DNA from 3 places in the Nocardia sp. NPDC127526 genome. Region 1 is predicted to be linked to each of the others. Evidence: riboswitches for the same ligand, from Rfam matches in the RefSeq annotation. Region 1 holds a riboswitch; each other region holds the start of a gene.
What was found. Region 1 has a riboswitch for cobalamin ahead of ACFVIV_RS10960 (ABC transporter substrate-binding protein). Riboswitches for the same ligand answer to the same signal wherever they lie in the genome.

Region 1 (5,578 bases):
GAGTCCCGCGCCGCGTTCGGCGAGCAGCCGCCGCGCGATCTGCGGGGCGACCAGGGCGACGAAGGCGATCGGACCGGCCGCGGCGGTGGCCAGGGTCGCGGCCGCGGCGGCGAGCACTATCAGAGTGGCGCGGTGCGGGCCGCGCCGTCCGGCGAGGGAACTCGCGAGTTCGTCGCCCAGTTCGAGCAGCGGCAGCGAGCGCGCGAGCACGACGAGCGGTGGCAGGACCAGCGCCAGCGCCGCCACGCCGAACCAGACGTGCGGCCAATCCCGGTTGGCCAGGCTGCCGGTGAGCCACGCGGCGACGGTGTGGGCCTGATAGATATCGGCCCGGCTCAGCACGAACGAGATCGCGGACGACAGCATGGCAGTCACCCCGATGCCGACCAGGACGAGCCGGTATCCGTCGAGACCATTCTTGGTGGCGACCAGGACGATCAGCGCCATGGCCACCAAGGCTCCAGCGATCGCACCGGCGACCAGAAACAGGCCCGACGCGCCGAGCACCACACTCACCGTCAGCGCGCCCAGCGACGCACCCGCGTTGATGCCGATGATCTCCGGACTGACCAGCGGATTCGTCGCGATCCGCTGCAAGATCGCGCCCGACACGGCGAAGGCCGCCCCCGTGCACAACCCGGTCAGCACCCGCGGCAGGCGATCGGATACCACCACGTCGTACTCGATGAGAGTGCCTCCGCCACCGAGGATTCGGAGCACATCACCGACGGTGAGCGGATAGTGGCCGATGGTCAGCGACCACGCCGCCACCGCCAGCGCCGCGACCGTGAGCACCGTCGTGATCAACACCGAGCGCCGGTCGACGCGCACGACGATCCGCCGTCCGGGTGAGCGCAGCAGTACAGTCCCGGCAGGCAGCATGCGCGACGTCTCGCCCAGCGTCCGCCCTGTCATTCCGGCGTGCTTCTGGCCGGAATCCACAGCACCGTTGGAGATCCCGGCCAAAAGCATGCCGGGATGACGAGCCGGTCTGCCGAGATGACGAGCCGGCGTGCCGAGATGAAGGGGCGGGCTTCCGTCACCGCGATCAGGCGGGGTCTTCATAGCGTCGCCACCTTCCGGTTGCGCACGAGGTAGAGGAAGAACGGCGAGCCCGCGAACGCGGTGATGATCCCGACCTGGATCTCCTGCGGTTGCGCGACCACGCGACCGAGAATGTCGGCGGTCAGCAGCAGCGTCGGACCGAGCACGACGCACCAGGCCAGAATCCACCGGTAGTCGTGTCCGGCGAAGGCTCGCGCGATGTGCGGAATCACCAAGCCGATGAACGCGACCGGACCGGCGACGGCCACCGCGGCACCTGCCAGCAGCACCACACTCAATGCTCCGGCGGCGCGGACCCGGACCAGGCGCGTGCCGAGGGTCCGGGCCATATCGTCACCAATGGCGATGGTGTTCAGCGTCCGCGACACCACAAGCGTCAGTACCGCCCCGGCCAAAACGAAAGGGGTTGTCCCCCGCACGGTTTCGAGGTCGGATCGGGTCAGCGACCCGATCACCCAAAACCGGAAGTTCTCGAATTTCGCCCGATCCAGCAGTGTGATCGCGGTGGTGACGGACCCGCACAGCGCGGTGAACGCCGCACCCGCCAAGGCCAGCTTCACCGGTGTGGCGCCACCGAATCCGAGTGAGCCCAGCGTATACACGGAGATCGCCGCAATGGCCGCGCCGAGGAAGGCGAACCAGACGAAACCCGTTGCGGTACTCAATCCCAGCGCGCCCATGGCGACCACGACGGCCAGGGACGCACCGGCATTGATGCCGAGCAATCCCGGTCCGGCCAGCGGATTTCGGGTCAGGCCCTGCATAACCGCTCCAGCCAGCGCGAGGGCGATCCCGGCGAGCAGCCCGGCGGCGGTGCGCGGCACCCGGATGTAGCGCACGATCCGGTCCGTGTCCGTCCCTTGGAAATCGGTGAATGCCCGCACCGCCTCGCCGAGCGTGAGCGCATGCGATCCGATCAGGATGGACGCCACGCAGACGGCCGCGAGCACAGCGCCGGCGAGGATCAGCCCGGCGCTGCGAGTCCCGCGATTCACCGCTGGAACAGATCGGGGTGGATCAGCGCGGCGACCAGTTCGGTGGAGTGCGCGATCCGTACCCCGGCGGCGCGGTCGGCGAACAGGAATGGATGCACGGCGCGCGTGCGCACGGCGGTCAGATTGGCGAACGCCGGGTTGTTGCTGATCTTGTCGGCCTGCGGTTGCGCATCGGCGCGCGTGTATTTCGCATCGCAGCACAGGCTGGTCAGGATGATGTCCGGATCGCGTTCGATGAGTTTCTCCGCGCCGATGGAGATATTGCGCTTCTCGGTGAGGTCGCCGAAGACGTTGACCCCGCCGGCGGCCTCGATGATCTGGGTGACGAAATCGATGCCGCTCGCCACGCTGAAGGACCCGTCGTCCTTGGGCGTCACCACCGCCACCCGAGGCCGCTTCGCCCCGGCGACCTTCGCGCGCACGGCTTCGATCCGGCCGCTCAGATCGGCGACCACCCGCTCGGCCCGATCGCCCGCACCCCACAGCGCACCCAGGTCCCGCAGATCCGAGTAGACGTTCTCGAACCGCACGGTGGCCGGGTTGATGGCCTCATCGGCGAGCCCATCCGCGCTGGGGCACAACGGGCTCAGAATCCAGGTGTCCACACCCAGCTCGTGCAGGCTCCCCCGGGCGCCGATGCTGTTCTGCGCGGATTTCGCGAACACCCCATTGAAGCCAGACAGCACGAAATCCGGGTTCTTCGCCAGCATTTCGTCGCGGCTGGGCAGCTTCTCGACATACGGCGAGCGGGCCTGCGCGTCCTGGTATTCGGGCAGCACGGCCGAATCCAGGAAGGCCGTCCCGGCCAGCCGGTCGGTGACGCCGAGGGCGTGCGCGATCTCGATGGCCGGTTGGTAGGCCGCGTAGATGCGCTGCGGCGGTCCGCTCACGGTGACATCGATTCCGCAATTGGCGCGGGTGACAACGGATTCGCCGTCGGCGGCGGGGCCGGATTGCGCGCCGCAACCGGTGAGTGCGATCGCGCAGGCGATCAGCGCGCCGGTACGCAGGCGCGCGGAAACAAACGTGGTCAAGATGACCGCCTTCCAGGTCCTCGTGGAACGGGTGGTACTGCCTGCCGTGGCCGGTCTCCTGGCTGACGGGTTGCCGCGCGGCCGATCTGCCTTCCCAGGGCACGAGTGCCCCAGTGGCTCCGGACGGAAATCTCCGTCCGGGACGATCAGCCGCTCCCGATCACAGTGGCGAGGGCCGCACCGGTTTCACACCGACTTCCCGAACACCACGGCTCGGGGACTGTACCAAGCGGTCGAGGATTCCTGGATTCCGTGGCATCACCTCAGCTCGAGACCGGCACCGGGGCGGCGGCCAGGACAGCGTGCAGTACCTCGGCGATGCGGCGGAGTGGTGCGTCGGCGGTCATCCGCCAGTGGGTCGACGCCACCGGATGGTTGTGCACGGTGCCGGTCACCGCCGCCACCCAGGTCTTGGCATTGACCGAGCAGGTGCGATCGTCGCGGGCCGCGGTGAAGTAGACGAGGTCGCCGTCGAAGGCGCGGGCGCGGTAGGACGCGTTCCGGGCCGCCGAGGCTATGGCGGAGTCCACGACGCGCTGGATCCGCTCGGAGCCGAAGGACGAGAACGGTTCCGGCAGCCGGCTCAGCTTGTCCGCCAGGTCGGTCACGTCCGGGACGGCGTCCACGCCGAGTTCGGCGGCTCGATCGCCGAGCAGCCCGCCGAGCAGTTCCGGGATGGACACCTCGGGTGCGGCGACGGGTGTCGAATCGGCTTGCTGGAGACGGCTGTCCATCATGGCCAGCAGCGCCACCTGTTCTCCTTCGTCCTGGAGTTGGACGGCCATGGCGTGGGCGAGGACGCCGCCGAGCGACCAGCCGAGCAGGTGGTAAGGGCCTTCGGGCTGGACCGTCCGGATGTGCTTCACATAGAGGCGCGCCCAGTCCTCGATCGAATCCGGCAGGGGCTCGGACGAACTCAGCGCGGGTGACTGGAGTCCGTAGATCGGGCGATCCTGATCCAGGTGGGCGGCGAGCCCGGCGAAGGACCAGGCGATGCCTGCGATGGGGTGAATACAGAACAGCGGTGCGGCCGTGCTGTTTTCGGTGCGGGCACGCAGGGGCAGCAGGATGCCGAAGGCCGCCTCGGATCCCGAGTCGTCGGTGCCCGGCCGCCCGAGGGTCCCCGCGATTCCGGCGGGTGTGGGCGTGGTGAACACCCACATCACCGGCACGGTCGTGGCCACGGCTGCACTCAGGCGCGCCACCAGCTTCGTGGCGATGAGCGAGTTGCCGCCGAGTTCGAAGAAGTTGTCGTCCAAGCCGATTCGATCGAGGCCCAGGACTTCGGCGAACACCTCGCACACGGTCGTTTCGAGGGCTGTCGCCGGCGCCCGGTATGCGCGGGGCGCGAACTCGGGTGCGGGCAGGGCCGCACGGTCGAGCTTGCCGGTCCGGGTCAGCGGCAGCTGGTCGAGGACCACGATCGTGGCGGGAACCATGTGCGAGGGCAGGGTCCGGGCGGCCCATTCGATCAGGCGGTCCGGATCGAGCGTCCGCTCCCCCGCCACGTAGGACACCAGAACCGTTGCCCCGGCGGGATTCTCGCGGCCCACGGTGACCGCGACGCTGACGTCGGCGTGGGCGGTGAGCACCGCGTCGATCTCGCCGAGTTCGATGCGGAAGCCACGGATCTTGACCTGGAAGTCGGTGCGGCCGCGGTAGTCGAGCGCGCCGTCGGCGGTCCAGGCCGCCAGATCGCCGGTGCGATACATGCGCGCGCCGGGCCGGAACGGGTTGGCCACGAATCGATCGGCGGTGAGGTCGGCGCGGCCGAAGTAGCCGCGGGCGAGCTGGTCGCCGGCCAGATACAGTTCGCCCGCGACGCCCGGCGGCACCGGCCGCAGGTGTGAATCCAGCACGTAGACCCGGCTGTTCCACACCGGTGCGCCGATCGGTACGGACGGACCGGCGAGTTCGGTCACCGGATGCCGGGTGATCGAGACCGCGGCCTCGGTCGGGCCGTACAGGTTGCACAGCGCGATGTGCGGTGCGACGGCGGCGAACCGGCGGGCCAGGGCGGCGGGCAGCGCCTCGCCGATGGCGAGCACCCGCCGCAGCGAATCCGGGAGCCGGCCGGTGAGCAGGGCGTCCAGCATCGACGGGACGGTGTGCAGGGTGGTCACGCTCTCGCGGGTCATCAAGGCGTTCAGGTACGCCGGGTCGCGATGGCCGTCCGGTGCGGCGATGACCAGGCGTCCGCCGCAGATCGCGGCCGACCAGAATTCCCACACCGACAGGTCGAAGGTCGCGGCCGTCTTCAACAGCACGGCGTCGTCGGGCGTCAGGCCGAATTCCGTTGTCTTCCAGAGCAGCTGGTTGACGATCGCGCGGTGGGTCACCGCCACGCCCTTGGGGCGGCCGGTGGAACCCGACGTGAAGATCACGTATGCCGTGTGCCCCGGCCGCAAGGGCGCAAGGCGGTCGGCGTCCGTGACCGTTGCGGTCGGCAGCGAGGACAAGTCCAGCAGATCCATGCGCACCACC
Region 2 (5,578 bases), on a different contig from region 1:
AAGGGCGGTCGGCGGCACTGTTCGCCATACTGGCCGGCGTCTCGCTGGCCCTGATGTCCGGCGGGCAGCGGCCCTACACCGGGAAGGCCGCACAGCGCGGCATGGTCCGCATCGCCGCCCGCGCGGTGATCGTGGCGCTGCTCGGCTTGGCCCTCGCGCTGCTGCAATCCGGTATCGGCATCATGCTCATCCTGACCTACTACGGTCTCTACTTCCTGCTCGCGCTGCCGTTCCTGCGCGCGAGCGCGCGCACCTTGGCCCTGCTCGCGGCAGCGTGGGCGATTGCCGGTCCCGTCGTCTCGTTCCTGATCCGAAGCCGTATGGAGCAGAACAGCTTCGGCGGCAGCCCCACTCCCGAGATGCTGACCTCGCTGTCGGGACTGCGGGAAATGGCGGAGATGCTGCTGCTCACCGGCGCGTATCCGGTGCTGTCGTGGATGCCGTTCGTGCTGGCCGGAATGGCGCTGGGGCGGCTCGGAATCCGTGCACTGCAACCGGTTTCGGTCATGCTGGCCGGTGCGGGGCTGATGGTTCTCGGCTACGGCGGGTCGTGGTTGCTACAGCATCCCTGCGGCGGACGCGCGCATCTCACCGACCTGCTCGCCCACGGCCTGAGCGAGGCCGGAGTGACGGATATCGACCTCGGGGCGATTATCGACGCGGGCAATCTCGGGACCGTCTCGACGACGAGCTGGTGGTGGCTGACCGTCGCCACCCCACACAGCGGTACCCCGTTCGAGGTGATCGGCGCGACGGGTGCGGCCTTCCTGGTCATCGGCGCACTGCTGGCCATCACGCCGCGCGCCGGGATCGCCTTGCGGCCCTTGATCGCCGCCGGTTCGTGCGCGCTGTCGCTCTACATCCTGCAGGCCGTCGCCGTGAGCGTGCTGGTACCGATCCCGGATGCCGACGCCGAGGCGCTCCCCGGTGGCATCCACGGTCCGGGCTGGCCGCTGTTGGCGCTACTGGCGCTCGGCTCCCTGACCCTGGCGACCCTGTGGCGCAGCGCCTCCCGCCGCGGACCGGCGGAATGGGCGCTGCACGAGATCAGCTGGCGCACAGCGAAATGGGCGGTGCCCGTCGGATAACCGGCACCGCCCGTTCGGATCGTCGGAAACTACGCCGCGGCCGAATCCTTTTCGCGCACCCCGCGAGACGCGAATTCGGTCAGCGCCGCGAAGGCCAGGCCCAGCGACAGCCACAGCGTGGCGGTCTCGGCCAGCGAGGCCACCCGGAACTCCCACAGCAGCGAAGCCGGGAAGTCGGACTTCACCTCGTTGACGCCCGGCAGCAGGATGTAGCCCACGGCCGTGACGAGCACGAAAGCCGCTACCGCACCGATCAATCGGAGGGTCGGCAGGCTGTGGCGCAGCAGTTTGAACACATACACGCCGACGCCCACGGCCGCGAAACCGAGCAGCACCACCGCGACCCACAGCCAGGTGCGGTCATTGATGGTCTCCGGATCACCCACGGCGGGCGGATTGGCCGGGTACTTGAAGAACGGCACCGCGACAATCGCCAGCCAGCCGCCCGCCGCGAGTCCCAGCGACAGCTGCGCGCCCGGCAGGGTGGTGTAGCGGCGGGCCACATTGGCCACGGTCGCGAAAATGGCTCCGATGGCGAGACCGTAGATGCCCAATGCCAGGAACTGACCGGCCTTCTGACCGGTCCGGCTCACCAGCGGCTCTTCCTCGTCGCCGTGGGAATGCCCGCCGGCCTGGGCCTCCTCGATGGCAATGGCCGCTTCCACCTTGGGTTCTCCGATGAAGTACCCCACGGTGCCCGCCAGCAGGCCCGCAATGAGGCCGGCCAGCAGGCCGCGCAGCAGCAGCGTCTTGAGCGAACCCGTCAGCCGCTGGGATTCACTCAGTGACACGGGACGCCCAGCAGGTGTCGTCCATCGTGCATGAGCTCGTGCATGAACATGCCGCTGCGCGAGATCGCGCCCTGATCGAAGCCGACCAGGTACAGCGTGAGCAAAGCGAAAAGAACGACAGCCGCGGACACGAGCAGCGCGGTGAGCGCGTCGCCGGTCCGGCCGGGAGAGTGGACGATGGCCATTCGAGTCCTCCTTGGGGATTTCGCGTCCCCATCGAGTTGGGTGCGACGGTGCCGGTGTCTGGCTCTCCCGGCACTTCACCTGACTCGGCTCGAGTGCTTGGAACTACAGTGGCGCGACCGCCCCGGAATCACACCGGGTTACTCGCCACCGTCGCGTACTTCATCTCGAACTGTGACAGCTCACCTGGCCATACGTCAATCAGGCGTGCTTGCCCGCCACGTCCAGGACCACCTCGAACTCCAGCAGCGAGGCGCCGGTGGCGACCGGCTTGCGGGCCTCGCCGGCATGCGCCTCGCGCGCCGGGCCGTCCCGCCAAGCCGCGAAGGACTCTTCGGAATCCCACTGCGTGACAACGAAGTAGCGGTTGTCACCGGCGACGGGACGGAGCAGCTGGAAACCCAGGAAGCCGGGGGAGTTCTCCACGGCGTGCGCGCGGTGCGCGAAGCGCTTCTCCAGTTCGGGGCCCGCGCCCTCGGGGACCTCGATTGCGTTGATCTTGACGACTGCCATGGAGTGGAGGTTACTCCCCACTCCATGGGATTCCTCGTGCCCGCCGCGGTACCCGCGGCGGGCACGAAAAGGGAAGGAGGGTCGTCGTATTGTCGGCATGGTGTTGTACGACGAGGGCGGCGCGGGCGCGCCGATTCTGCTGCTGCACGGGTTGATGGGCAGTGCCCGCACCTGGCGGAGTCAGCTGGACTGGTTGCGTGAATTCGGGCACGTGTACACGTTCGACGCCGCCGGGCACGGCCGCCCCGCGCCGGACGAGCTCACCACGGAAGCCTTCGTGGCCGATCTGGAAGCGGCCACCGCGCGCATTACCGAACCCATGGTGGTGATCGGGCATTCGATGGGGGCCCTGCACGGGTGGGTGTACACCGCGGCGCATCCGGAGCGGGTGCGGGCGCTGGTGGTCGAGGACATCGCGCCCGATTTCCGCGGCCGCACCGCCGCGCACTGGGCCGCCATGATCGAGGCGTGGCCGCAGCCGTTCGCCGACGAGGCCGCCATGGTCGAGTTCTTCGGCCCGGTCGCCGGTCGCTACTTCCTCGACTCCTTCGAGCGCGGTCCCGAGGGGTACCGGCTGCACGGTGAGGTCGCCACCTTCCGCGATATCTCCGAGGAGTGGGGCACCCGCGATTTCTGGGCGGAGTGGAAATCCATCACCGTCCCGGCACTGCTGATCGAGGGCGAGGACACCATCACCCCGCCCGGGCAGATGCGCGAGATGGCCGCGGTGCATCCCGATGCGCGGCATGTCCTCGTTCCGGGCGCCGGACATCTGATCCACGATGAGAAACCCGAGGTCTACCGGGCCGAAGTCGAGGCGTTCCTGCGCCGGATCAGAATTTGATGGCGGGTGCCTTCAGTCGCCCGGGGTCGGCGTCGTATGCTCGGCTCGCAGCCACATCGGAACGAATGGGTGACCAATGATCGACTTCTCGATTCCCGCAGAGCTCGCCGCCGAACGTGATCGGGTCCGGCAGTTCGTCATCGACAAAATCGTCCCCTTCGAGCGTGATCCGCGGCTGACCGCGCACGGCCCGAACGACGACCTGCGCCAGGAACTGGTCGAGCTCGCCCGGGCCGAGAAGCTGCTGACCATTCAGGCCCCGGTCGAACTGGGCGGTCGCGGGCTGACCCATGTGGAGCAGGCCGTGCTGTACGAGGCCGCCGGCTGGTCCACCCTCGGCCCGGTCGCCATGAACTGCGCCGCCCCCGACGAGGGCAATATGTTCCTGCTCTCCAAGATCGCGAACCCGGAGCAGACCGCCAAATACCTGCAGCCGGTCATCGACGGCCACCAGCGGTCCGTCTTCGCCATGACCGAACCGAACGGCGCGGGCTCCGACCCCAACCAGCTGGCCACCGAGGCCACCTTCGACGGTGAGAACTTCACCGTCAACGGCCGCAAATGGCTGATCACCGGCGCCGACGGGGCCAAGACCTGGATCATCATGGCGCGCTTGGCCGCCAACCCGCATCTGCCCGAGGGCCCGACGCTGTTCCTCACCGACGGCGACACTCCCGGCATCGTCATCGAGCGGGTCATGAACACCATGGACCGCAACTACGTCGGCGGCCACGCGGTGGTCAACTTCGAGAACCTGGTGCTGCCGCGCGAATCCGTGCTCGGCGAGACCGGCCAGGCGCTGCGCTACGCCCAGCTGCGGCTGGCCCCCGCCCGCCTCACGCACTGCATGCGCTGGCTGGGCGCGGCCGAGCGGGCGCAGTCCATCGCCGTCGACTACGCCAAGACCCGCACCGCCTTCGGCAAGCCCATCGGCGAGCATCAGGGCGTGTCGTTCATGTTGGCGGACAACGAGATCGCGCTGCACCAGTGCCGCCTCACCATCTGGCACGCCTGCTGGCTGATGGATCAGGGCGAGAAGGCCCGGCACGAGAGCTCCATCGCCAAGTCGTATGTCTCAGAGGAGCTGTTCAAGGTCACCGACCGCTGTGTGCAGGTGCTCGGCGGCATCGGCATCAGCGATGAGACCGTGGTGGAGATGATCTTCCGCGATATGCGCGCCTTCCGCCTCTACGACGGGCCCACCGAGGTGCACAAGTACGCGATCGGCCGCAAAATTCTCCGCTGAATTCCGCTCGGGCGTGGCGAAGCGGCAGGTGCACTAGGATTTGCGCGTATGAGTTCGGAATTGCACGTCGACGTCTCCGGCGGCGTCGCCGTCCTCACTCTGAATCGTCCCGCCCAGCAGAATGCGCTGACTCCCGCCATGGCCGCCGAACTCGGTGCGGCGCTACGGCGCTGCGATACCGAGGACGCCATCGGCGCGGTGGTCATCACCGGCACCGCGCCCGCCTTCTGCGCGGGCGCGGATCTGTCGCTGCAGGTCGGTGAGGTCAATGGCCTCATCGATCCGCCGCCGTTCCGGATCCGCAAGCCCGTCATCGCCGCGGTGAACGGGCATGCCGTCGGCATCGGGCTGGAGATCGCGCTGCAGTGCGATCTGCGCTACGTGGCCCGCGATGCGGTGTACGGCCTCAACCAGGTTCGCCGCGGCGCGCTCGCCGACGGGTACGCGCACTGGACCCTGCCCCGGCTCATCGGCAGCGCCAATGCCGCCGATCTGCTGCTCACCGGCCGCACCTTCGACGGCGACGAGGCGCGGGCCATGGGCCTGGCCAATTCGGTCCTGCCCGCCAGCGAAGTGCTGCCCACCGCCCTGGCCGTGGCGCACGATATCGCGCACGGGTCCGCCCCGCTCCCGGTCGCCCTGTCCAAGCGCCTGCTGTGGGAGGCCCCGGCCATGACCCCGGAAACCGTGGGCCGCTTGGAAACCGAGCTCAACGACTATGTCGCCAAGAGCGCCGACGGCGGGGAGGGCGTGGCCGCGCTCAAGGATCGCCGCCAGCCCAAGTGGAGCGGCAGCGTGAGCACCGAATGGCCGGGCTGGGACGCCGTCACCGGCGGCGAGGCGCGACCCGGGCTGGATTGAGCCTCAGGCGTTTCCGCCGATGGCCATGAGCAGGAACAAGGTGCCCATAATG
Region 3 (5,578 bases), on a different contig from region 1:
GGTGGCCTCGGAAACGAATGCGCGCGTGACCTTTTCCGGATACGGCGTGTAGCCGACGGTATTGCGGCCGCGCAGCAGCATCTGCAGGTTGATGTTCGGGACGGCCTCGCGCAGCGCGGCCAGCCGCTCCCACGGATCCTCGAACAGGAAGCGCAGCGCCACGTCATAGGTTGCGCCGCCCCAGCATTCGATGGACAGCAGTTCCGGCGTCAGCCGCGCCACATGCCCGGCCACATCGAGCAGGCCATTGGTGCGCACCCGGGTGGCCAGCAGCGACTGGTGCGCGTCACGGAAGGTGGTGTCGGTGACCGCCACTCCCTCGCGATTGCGCAGCCACTGGGCGAAGCCCTCCGGTCCCAGCTCCAAGAGCTTCTGCCGAGACCCGGCCGGCGGCGGCACGGTGGTGTCGATGGCGGGCAGTTTGTCGTGCGGATACAGCTTGGTCGGCCGGCTGCCGTGCGGCTTGTTCACCGTCACGTCGGCCAGGTACTGCAGGATCTTGGTGCCGCGGTCGGCCGAGCTCTTCAGCGTGAGCAGCTGCGGCCGCTCGTCGATGAACGAGGTGGTGACCCTGCCCGCCCGGAAATCCGGATCGTCCAGCACCGCCAGCAGGAACGGAATATTGGTCGTCACGCCGCGAATACGGAATTCGGCCACGGCCCGGCGCGCCCGCGCGATGGCGGTCTGGAAGTCGCGCCCGCGGCAGGTCAGCTTGACCAGCATGGAGTCGAAGTAGGCCCCGACCTCCGCGCCGACATTCGCGCCGCCGTCCAGGCGCACGCCCGCGCCGCCCGGCGACCGGTAGCCGGTGATGCGGCCGGTGTCGGGCCGGAAGCCATTGGCCGGATCCTCGGTGGTGATGCGGCATTGCAGGGCCGCGCCCCGGATGGTGATCGAATCCTGGCTCAGGCCAAGGTCTTCCAGCCGCTCCCCGGCGGCGATGCGCATCTGCGCCTGCACCAGGTCCACATCGGTGATCTCCTCGGTCACCGTGTGCTCCACCTGGATTCGCGGATTCATCTCGATGAACACGTGATTGCCGCGCTCGTCGAGCAGGAACTCCACGGTGCCCGCGCAGCTGTAGCCAATCTCCTCGGCGAAGGCCACCGCATCGGCGCAGATCCGGTCGCGCAGTGCGGGATCCAGATTCGGCGCGGGCGCGAGCTCGATGACCTTCTGATGCCGCCGCTGCAGCGAGCAGTCGCGCTCGAACAGGTGGATGACATTGCCGTGCTGGTCGGCGAGGATCTGCACCTCGATATGGCGGGGGTTGACCACCGCCTGCTCCAGGAACACCGTCGGATCGCCGAACGCCGATTCGGCCTCGCGCGCGGCGGCCTCGATGGCCTCGCGCAACTGGGCCCGATCGGTCACCCGGCGCATACCGCGCCCGCCGCCGCCGGCGACGGCCTTGACGAAGACGGGGAAGTCCATGGTCTCCGACGCCGCCATGAGCGCGTCCACATCCGAGGACGGCTCGGAGGACTTCAGCACCGGCAACCCGGCGGCCTTGGCGGCGGCAATGGCCCGCGCCTTGTTGCCCGTCAGCTCCAGCACCTGCGCGGACGGGCCGACGAAGGTGATGCCCTCCCGCGCGCACGCCGCCGCCAGGTCCGGATTCTCGGACAGGAACCCGTAACCCGGGTACACGGCGTCGGCGCCCGCGCTCTTGGCCGCCTCGATGATCCCCTCGACCGACAGATAGGCCCGCACCGGATGCCCGGGCGTCCCGATCTGGTAGGCCTCGTCCGCCTTCAACCGATGAACGGAGTTGCGGTCCTCGTAGGGAAAGACCGCCACCGTTCCGATGCCGAGTTCGTAGGCCGCGCGGAAGGCGCGAATGGCGATCTCGCCGCGGTTGGCGACCAGGACTTTGGAGAACATGCGCCTTAAGGTACCTGCCCCGCGATATCGATCGGGCATCGAACTCACTTCGCAGTCATCTTCACAAGCACACCCGCCGGTCCTGCGAAGTTGTCATTCGCAAAGCTACACACCTCACCCCGTCGCCGCCGGTCGGGTGAGGTTCGGTTTCGAAACCGCGCTAGCTAAGGAATAGACTGCGCAGCGCAGTCGGTTCGCACTGTGGGAGACGAGTCGGAGCCCCGAACGTCCCACGGCAGCGTCGAAACCCGTTAACCGACGGGTGAAGAGGGAACCCGGTGAGAATCCGGGACTGTCCCGCAGCGGTGAGCAGGAACGACCGCCGTCATCAGCACTGGGCTCCATGGCCCGGGAAGCGACGGCCAGTAGGTCGGCCATTTCGGCCGGTGCCCGCGAGTCCGAAGACCTGCCGATTGTGCCGGGTACGCCGTATCCGGCGGTCTCCGCCTCGTGGACTGGGTGGATGGGCCGGTAGTGGTTTCCGCATGCTCGCGTGAGCGTGTATTCGGGGCACTCGGGTTCATTCATGCCCGTGGGCGGCGGCCAGTGGCTCTGGAAGCACTGGAGAACAGCTGTGACCAACATTTCCCCTTTCACCGCAACGGTTCTGGGCTCACCGCGGATCGGGCCGCGGCGTGAGCTGAAGCGCGCCATCGAGTCCTACTGGGCGGGACGCAGCGATGCCGAGGCATTGCACGCCGTCGCCAAGGAACTCCGCATCGCTCAGCTCACCGGACTGGCCGCGGCCGGAATGGATTCGGTGCCGGTGGGCACCTTCTCGTACTACGACCAGATACTGGACACCGCGGTCATGTTCGGCGCGCTGCCGCCGCGGGTGGCCGGTATCGCGGATCCGCTGGATCGGTACTTCGCGGCGGCCCGCGGCACCGATGCGGTCGAACCGCTGGAGATGACCAAGTGGTTCGACACCAACTACCACTACCTGGTGCCGGAATTCGGTGCGGATACCGAGTTCACGCTGCATCCGGACAAGCTCCTCGACGAGCTGCGGGAGGCGCTGGCGCTCGGCGTGCCCGCGCGGCCGGTGGTGATCGGCCCGCTGACCTTCCTGAAGCTGGCCAAGGACGCCGAGGGTGATCCGCTGCGGCGGATCGACGCGCTGCTGCCGCTGTACCGGGAATTGCTGCGGCAGCTGGCCGCGGCGGGCGCTCAGTGGGTGCAGATCGACGAGCCGGTGCTGGTGACCGATCTCACCGAGGCCGAGCTCGCGGTGGCCGGGCGGGTGTACGACGAGCTGTCGGCCTCGGCGGATCGGCCCGCGATTCTGGTCGCCACCTATTTCGGGCGGCCGGGTGCGGCGCTGCCGGTGCTGGCGGGCACCGCCATCGAGGGCGTGGCGCTGGACTTCACCGCCGGGACGACGGTCGGCGAGGTGGCCGGGGTGCCGGCGCTGGCCGGGAAGCTGGTGGTGGCGGGTGTCGTGGACGGCCGCAATGTGTGGCGCACCGATCTGGATCGGGCGCTGAGCACGCTGGGCACCCTGCTCGGCAGCACCGGGGCGCTGGTGGTCTCGACCTCCAGTTCGCTGCTGCACGTGCCGTATTCGCTCGACGCCGAATCCGGTATCGAACCGGTGCTGCGCTCCTGGCTGGCCTTCGGCGCGGAGAAGGTGGCCGAGGTGCGGCTGCTGGCCACCGCGCTGCACGAGGGCACCGACGCCATCACCGCCGAATTGGCTACCGCCCGTGCGGCGTTCGCGTCCCGGGCCGCTGACCCGCGGCTGCGCGACGACACGGTGCGGGCGCGCCTGTCGGCGCTCGGCCCGGAGGCCACCCGCCGCTCCCCCGCCGCGGAACGCCGTGTGCTGCAACAGGAACGCCTGCCGCTGCCGCTGCTGCCGACCACCACCATCGGCTCCTACCCGCAGACCCCCGCCATCCGCAAGGACCGCGCGGCCCTGGTCAAGGGTGAGATCACCGCCGCGCAATACCGCGACCGCATGCGCGCCGAGATCGCCGAAGTCATTGCGCTGCAGGAGAAGCTGGGCATCGACGTGCTGGTGCACGGCGAACCGGAACGCAATGACATGGTGCAGTACTTCGCCGAACAATTGGACGGCTTCTGCGCCACCGCCAATGGCTGGGTGCAGTCCTACGGCACCCGCTGCGTCCGCCCGCCGATCCTGTTCGGCGATGTGACGCGGCAGCAGCCGATGACGGTCGAGTGGATCGAATACGCCCAATCCCTCACCGACAAGCCGGTCAAGGGCATGCTCACCGGCCCGGTCACCATCCTGGCCTGGTCGTTCGTGCGCGACGACCAGCCGATCGAGGACACCGCCCGGCAGGTGGCGCTGGCCATCCGCGACGAGACGGTGGACCTGCAGGCGGCGGGTATCCGCATCATCCAGGTGGACGAACCGGCCCTGCGCGAGCTGCTGCCGCTGCGCGCGGAAGCCGAACAGCACTACCTGGATTGGGCGGTCGCGGCCTTCCGTTTGTCCACGGCGGGCGTATCGGATGCCACCCAGATCCACACCCACCTCTGCTATTCGGAGTTCGGCGAGGTGATCGGCGCCATCGCCGAGCTGGATGCGGACGTCACCTCCATCGAGGCGGCCCGCTCGCACATGGAGGTGCTCGACGACCTCAATGCGGCGGGCTTCGCGCTCGGCGTGGGCCCGGGTGTCTACGACATCCACTCCCCGCGGGTTCCGGCCGTCGAGGAGATCGCCACATCCCTGCGTGAGGCCCTGAAAGCGGTTCCGGCCGAACGTCTCTGGGTCAATCCGGACTGCGGTTTGAAGACCCGCGGACCGGCCGAGGTGGAAGAATCCTTGCGGAACATGGTGACGGCCGCACACGCGGTGCGCTGAACGAGCACCGTACTCTGAACCGGTGACCCCGCAGCCAATCGGCCGCGGGGTCGCCGCATTCCGTTCACCACCCGCACACTCCGAGCATCGCCCCGCACAGGTCGTACAGCCAGCGGCACAGCTCGCAAATCAGCAGCGGACCGCAGGGGCAGGACACGACGATTCCCACCACGAGATATTGGATCCACGGCACAGTCCACAACCGCAGCAGGGCCCCTGCCGCCCAGGCGGTCCTCGGGTAACGTCCGGCACCGCCTACCGGAGCGAGACGCACCCCGAGGCTGTAGCCGTACCAGTGCCGGCGCGGGACCAGGATCAGAAGCGGGCCGCCGTAGTACTCCACGCGCAGTCGGTCGTTGTCCAGCGGCAGGGTTTCATGGAGAAGAAAGGACTCGTACGGCAGACGAAGTTCACGCCGGGCCCGCCTGCGGAACCGCGGGCTCAACAAGAGCAGGTGGCTCGATTCCTCGAAGGGACAATCATCCGAGGTGACAAGGAGAAAGCCTGCGTCGCAACAATACTGGGCCTCGATCAGATGGCCCGGGACCCAGATGCCGGTGTCCTGCAATCGCCAATACAGCCGACTCCGCGGCAGCCGCCGGTCATCCTCTCCCCCCACCCGCTCTCCGAGTGCGAAGCCCGAGATCGCCCTCATATCCCGACGCTAGCGGCGAAACCCCCGAACCTCGATGCTACCTGCGGGTATGCGACGAGCCTCACTGGCATGGTGGAAGAGTCGGTCAGCTCTCGCTCATGCGGCGGAGGATTTCGGTTCCGGCGCGCTCCATGGCGGAGTCGAAGACATCAGGCGACGCCGCGCAGCGACCGCGGTGGGACGCCGGTGTATTCCGACAGCGG

Region 2: linked by a shared signal. The riboswitch ahead of ACFVIV_RS00380 (CbtB domain-containing protein) and the one ahead of ACFVIV_RS10960 (ABC transporter substrate-binding protein) in region 1 are both predicted to bind cobalamin.
Region 3: linked by a shared signal. The riboswitch ahead of metE (5-methyltetrahydropteroyltriglutamate--homocysteine S-methyltransferase) and the one ahead of ACFVIV_RS10960 (ABC transporter substrate-binding protein) in region 1 are both predicted to bind cobalamin.

Annotation. Positions count from the first base shown of each region.
Region 1 is NZ_JBHXVO010000004.1:450,590-456,167, forward strand. Features, by position in the region: gene ACFVIV_RS10950 (FecCD family ABC transporter permease) at 1-972, opposite strand, end outside; gene ACFVIV_RS10955 (FecCD family ABC transporter permease) at 1,062-2,060, opposite strand; gene ACFVIV_RS10960 (ABC transporter substrate-binding protein) at 2,057-3,094, opposite strand; cobalamin riboswitch at 3,125-3,339, opposite strand; gene ACFVIV_RS10965 (amino acid adenylation domain-containing protein) at 3,358-5,578, opposite strand, start outside.
Region 2 is NZ_JBHXVO010000001.1:71,413-76,990, forward strand. Features, by position in the region: gene ACFVIV_RS00370 (heparan-alpha-glucosaminide N-acetyltransferase domain-containing protein) at 1-1,088, shown strand, start outside; gene ACFVIV_RS00375 (CbtA family protein) at 1,118-1,879, opposite strand; gene ACFVIV_RS00380 (CbtB domain-containing protein) at 1,870-2,064, opposite strand; cobalamin riboswitch at 2,116-2,254, opposite strand; gene mhuD (mycobilin-forming heme oxygenase MhuD) at 2,264-2,575, opposite strand; gene ACFVIV_RS00390 (alpha/beta fold hydrolase) at 2,676-3,419, shown strand; gene ACFVIV_RS00395 (acyl-CoA dehydrogenase family protein) at 3,496-4,665, shown strand; gene ACFVIV_RS00400 (enoyl-CoA hydratase/isomerase family protein) at 4,714-5,526, shown strand; gene ACFVIV_RS00405 (DUF4190 domain-containing protein) at 5,530-5,578, opposite strand, start outside.
Region 3 is NZ_JBHXVO010000018.1:112,229-117,806, reverse strand. Features, by position in the region: gene ACFVIV_RS25780 (pyruvate carboxylase) at 1-1,884, opposite strand, end outside; cobalamin riboswitch at 2,110-2,313, shown strand; gene metE (5-methyltetrahydropteroyltriglutamate--homocysteine S-methyltransferase) at 2,411-4,720, shown strand; gene ACFVIV_RS25770 (hypothetical protein) at 4,785-5,375, opposite strand; gene ACFVIV_RS25765 (bifunctional 2-methylcitrate synthase/citrate synthase) at 5,525-5,578, opposite strand, start outside.